2 regions of the Arthrobacter sp. KBS0703 genome follow, and region 1 is predicted to be linked to the other one. Evidence: predicted binding sites of a transcription regulator. Region 1 holds the regulator's gene; the other holds the start of a gene.
The links. The regulator LexA, encoded in region 1, represses DNA repair genes until DNA is damaged. The targets are predictions, from matches to a motif close to TCGAACANNTGTTCGA.

Region 1 (2,456 bases):
AAGCTGGTCACTCACTGGAACAGTTTAAGTGCCACGGGCGGCGGGCCTGAAACTGTGACGATCTGGCGGGGTCCGGACCACCGTGTCGGTCGAAGCAAACCGGACGCCCGGCGTCCAAACACACGCTGGCTACTTGGACGGAACAAACAACTGCTGGCCCGGCATAACCCTGCCGCCATCCAGATCGTTCAGCTGGACGATATCCGCGATGACGTCGCGCGGGTCGCGGCCGGGGTCCACCGCCCCGGCAATGGCCCACAAGGACTCCCCTGGCTGGACCGTCACGGACACCGTCGGCGTGACTGCCAGCCCGCTGGCGGTGTCGGCCGCCTTGGCCGGCGAGTTCAGCAGGCCGGCCAGCGACAGCAGAAGTGCGGCCAGCAGTACGAGCGGCAGGCCAATCAGGACGATCCGGCCGCGGCGCGTGAGACGCAGCCGCGGCGGCTTGACCGGCCGGCCGCTGACCGGCGCACTACGCCGGTCACTGTGCCGGAAACTCTGCCGCGCCGCCGTTTCCATACCCTGCGGAAGTGAGCACTGAACTGTTGTTGAAGCTGACATGACCTGAGCCCTCCTGGACCAATCTGTGCTGCCCGGTTTGCGCCTGTCCACCGGCCGATCGCCGGGATATTCGAATAACCCGCACACTCGACTGCTTGACTAGAACACATGTTCGAACTTTGCTTTCCTCAGTTTTAGCACTTATCAACGAATTAAGTCGAGACTCGCTAGAACAAATGTTTGAAAAAGCCGTAGGGCTGGCCTACGTTGGGAATCAAAGAACAACCACATCTGCAGTTGATCAGCAGGGTCTGACAATTTCAGTCCGGAAGTTCCCGGCAACTGCAGCCACGGATGCCGGGTGGAATGGAAAGGCGTTGGCAAACATGGCAGCACAAGCCTCCGGCGGCACGGCTCCCCAGCGCAGCCAGCGGTCTCAGCGGACACCCAAGGGACTCACTGTCCGCCAGAAGCGGATCCTGGAAACGATCCAGCGGTCAGTCAACGAGAACGGCTATCCGCCGTCCATGCGCGAAATTGGCGACACCGTCGGCCTGGCCAGCCTGTCCAGCGTCACCCACCAGCTCTCGCAGCTGGAAAAGCTCGGTTACCTGCGGCGCGATCCCAAGCGCCCGCGGGCCATGGAAGTCCTCATGCCCCTCACCCTGGACGCGGGCGCAGCAAAGGCCCCGGGGGCCTCGAAGGACGCCGCGCTCCACAGCGTGGGCGGCGGAACCGTCTCTGAACTGCCCAGCGCCATGGACACGGCCATGGTGCCGCTGGTCGGCCGGATTGCGGCAGGCGGGCCCATCCTCGCGGACCAGGTCGTGGAGGAACTCATGCCCCTGCCCCGCCAGCTCGTCGGCCATGGCGAACTCTTCATGCTGAGGGTGGCCGGCGATTCCATGGTGGATGCCGCCATCTGCGACGGCGACTGGGTGGTGGTCAGGCGGCAAAGCGACGCCGTCAACGGCGACATCGTTGCCGCCCTGCTCGACGACGAAGCGACCGTCAAGACCTTCCGGCAGCGGGACGGCCACACCTGGCTGCTTCCGCAAAACACCCAGTACGAACCGATCCTGGGCGACCACGCCGTGGTCATGGGCAAAGTGGTCTCAGTGCTGCGTTCGCTCTAGCCCCACCCGTCTGCGCCCGGCTACGCCTCAACGATGCCGCCCGTATCCCGGCCGGCTATAAGTCCCAGCTGGCCGTAAAGCCTAGGACCGCGCGCCGGCCAGCCTCTCCAGGGCAGCCACGGCAATCTTCCGGTCCGTCGTCGGCCAGAACGGCGGCAGTGCTGCGCGGAGGAAAGCGCCATACCGCTCGGTGGACAGCCTCGAATCCAGCACCGCCACCACGCCCTTGTCATCAGTGGACCTGATCAGCCGTCCCGCCCCCTGGGCCAGCCTGATCGCCGCGTGGGTGGCTGACACCGACATGAAGCCGTTGCCGCCGGCCTGGGCCACGGCCCGGGAGCGTGCGGTCATCAGCGGGTCGTCGGGCCGGGGGAACGGAATCCTGTCAATCACCACGAGCCGGCATGATCCGCCGGGCACGTCCACACCCTGCCACAGCGACATCGTTCCGAACAGGCACGTGTCCGGCTCATCGGCAAACTGCTTGACCAGGGCCGTCATGGTGGAATCGCCCTGGCACAGGAGGCTGACATCCAGCCGGGGGCGCAGCGCCTCGGCGGCGTCCTCGGCGGCGCGCCGCGACGAGAAGAGGCACAGGGCTCCCCCGCCGGAGGCACGGATCAGCGACTCAAGTTCGTCGAGGGCCTCCGGCGAAGTTCCCCTGCCCGGCTTGGGCAGATGGCCGGCCACGTACAGGATGCCCTGCTTGGGATAGTCGAAGGGCGACCCTACATCCAGACCGGTCCAGCTCGGAGCGCCCTCGCCCACGAGGCCAAGCCCGCCGGCAGCGGGTTCGAAGGCCGAGCCGATGGCAAGCGT
Region 2 (2,456 bases), 760 kb from region 1:
CGGAGAACGTCCGACTCGTGCCCCGCCAGCCACAACGCGGGTTCTATGGCCAGCCAAACGGCTAGGGCAGCGGAAAGACTCCAGCCAAGAAGTTGGAGAACCGCGAGCCAGGCATCCCCAACCAAACGCCTTCGGCCTGCGCGCTTCGCGGGCCCTCTCCGGTCCCGTCGGCGTCGGTAAGTTGGAGGGTCGTAACTGCGGTCCTCTCCATACGCTGCAGATTCTGGCCGCTCCACGGGCGGGCCTACAAGCTGCTCTCGCAGCCGTTCCAGCGTTCGCGTGTTGTGCTCACGGACGATTCCCGCGAGCCCGCCAGCGAGATCTGTAAATGCGATCAACTGGGACACCCGCACATCGCCAGCTGGGGCTATCCACACCAGCTGGCCCAACGGGGTTATGTCCAAAACGCTCCCACGGGCGATCTTCCTGTCGCGGAACAAACCCTTTATGTGGACCTCTGTCGGTGTAAGACGGACCCCGAGTCTCCAGTTTCGCCAGCTGAACCAGAGCAGGAGCACGCCGACGCAACTCAAGAAGACCAGCTCCTCGGTGGGCGCGCCAGACGGGGTCGACAGGGGAACTAAACCTTCATGAATCACAACGCCCAGGGACAGCAGAAAAAACGCAAACATGGCGACGCGGGAAACAAACAGCTGATGAAAAACTGCTTCATCCCCCATGAAGCCACTCCCTTCCCAACGGCTCTCACCTTGGTTGTTCGAAACTTAGTGCGGCTCCGATGATTCCAGTTTCAAATGTTGAACCTGAGAACACCAAACCAGCCAACCGGCGCCGGTCCGGCCCGGGAAGGCCTCACGAGCTAGAGGATGTCCCCGCAAGGGTTCTTGAAAGCGATAGCAGCCCCCAACCCAAGGTGACGAAGGACAAATTGTCAGAGTCCGACAGTACACTGTATTCGAACATATATACGAAAAAGGGTGTGTCGTGTGCTTCGATTGCATGGTGGGCGTGGTATTAGCGGTGAGGTCTGGCCAGCGGCATCCCGCCCCGCAGATCGCGTGGTCACTTCCGGGAAAGCGCCACAATGAATAACACCACTTACCGGCATGAGGAAGCCCTGTCTGGCGCGCGTTTTTGCGTTGGGGTGTGCGATGTCTAGGCCGGCGGTGATGCGGCGGATGCCGCAGATCGCCCATGTGGATGTGAACTGCTTCTACGCCTCGGCCGAGCGTGCCTTCAACCCGTCGCTGGAGGGCCGGCCGGTGGTGGTTCTGTCCAACAACGACGGGTGCGCGGTGACCCGCTCCCCCGAGGCGAAGGCCCTGGGCATCCCGATGGGCGAACCCTGGTTCAAACTCGCCCCGCGCGCGAAGGAATGGGGCCTCGTCGCGCTCTCTTCCAACTATGAGCTCTATGGGGACATCAGCGCTCGGGTGATGGAGCTGCTGGGCCGGTACTCGGCCTGGCTCGAGGTCTACAGCATCGACGAGGCCTTCCTCGGCGTCAAAGGCTCCCCCGCCGAGCTGGAGGCCCTGGGCCGGGCCATGAAAGCCGCAGTCCGCCGGCACGTCGGCGTGCCAGTCTGCGTCGGGATCGCCCCCACCAAAACCCTCGCGAAGCTGTGCAACAAATGGGCCAAACACAACCCCGCCTTCGGCGGGGTCTGCCACTGGGAGTCCGTCCCCGCCCCTGCACGGGAGGTGCTGCTGGGGCGGTTGTCCGTGGAGGAGATCTGGGGCGTCGCCGGCCGGCTGACCAAGCGCCTGAACGCGATCGGCATCCACACGATTCTCGACCTCACGTGCGTGGATCCGGTTGCGATCCGGGACAAGTTCTCCGTGGTCATGATGCGCACCGTCCTGGAACTGCAGGGCACACCCTGCATCCCGATGGAGGAAGAACGCATCGGCCGGGACCAGCTGATCTTCTCCCGCTCCTTCGCCACCCCCGTCACCACCCGGGCCGGGCTCCGGCAGGTCCTCTCCGTCTACGGCCAACAAGCCAGCGCACGGCTGGGCAAGCACGGGCTGCAGGCCAAGGTCCTCACCGCGTTCGCCGGCACCTCACACTACAACCAGCACCAGGCCTCCTGCCCGTCCGTGTGCGTGGCACTGCCGATGCCGACCGCAGACCCGGTCCTGCTCACCCGCGCCGCGCACGCGCTGCTGCCCGCCATCCAGGAAGGCCTCAACTACGCCCGCGCCGGGATCATGGTCACCGACCTGCGCCCCACCGGCAACCAATCACCCCTGCAGCCCTTCGAAAACCCGCACGAAGAACGCCACATCGGCACCCTCCTCGAAGACGTCACCCGCCGGTACGGGCGCGGCGCCATCGGCCTGGGCCACGCCGGCATCAAAACCGGCCTCGACTGGACCATGAAACGCGACATGCTCTCCCCCCGCTACACCACCCACTGGGACGAACTCCCCCTCGTCAAAGCCGCCTGACAAACACCCCCACGACCAGCACCAACCCGAAAGACAAACAAATGA

Region 2: a site for LexA is predicted at 917-932, ahead of B1A87_RS07500 (Y-family DNA polymerase). Genes of this name have one in related genera too.

What each region holds. Positions count from the first base shown of each region.
Region 1 is NZ_MVDG02000001.1:2,343,110-2,345,565, forward strand. It holds gene B1A87_RS11025 (histidinol-phosphate transaminase) at 1-15, opposite strand, end outside; gene B1A87_RS11030 (LysM peptidoglycan-binding domain-containing protein) at 130-561, opposite strand; gene lexA (transcriptional repressor LexA) at 888-1,637, shown strand; gene B1A87_RS11040 (ATP-dependent DNA helicase) at 1,719-2,456, opposite strand, start outside.
Region 2 is NZ_MVDG02000001.1:1,582,592-1,585,047, forward strand. It holds gene B1A87_RS07500 (Y-family DNA polymerase) at 1,131-2,411, shown strand.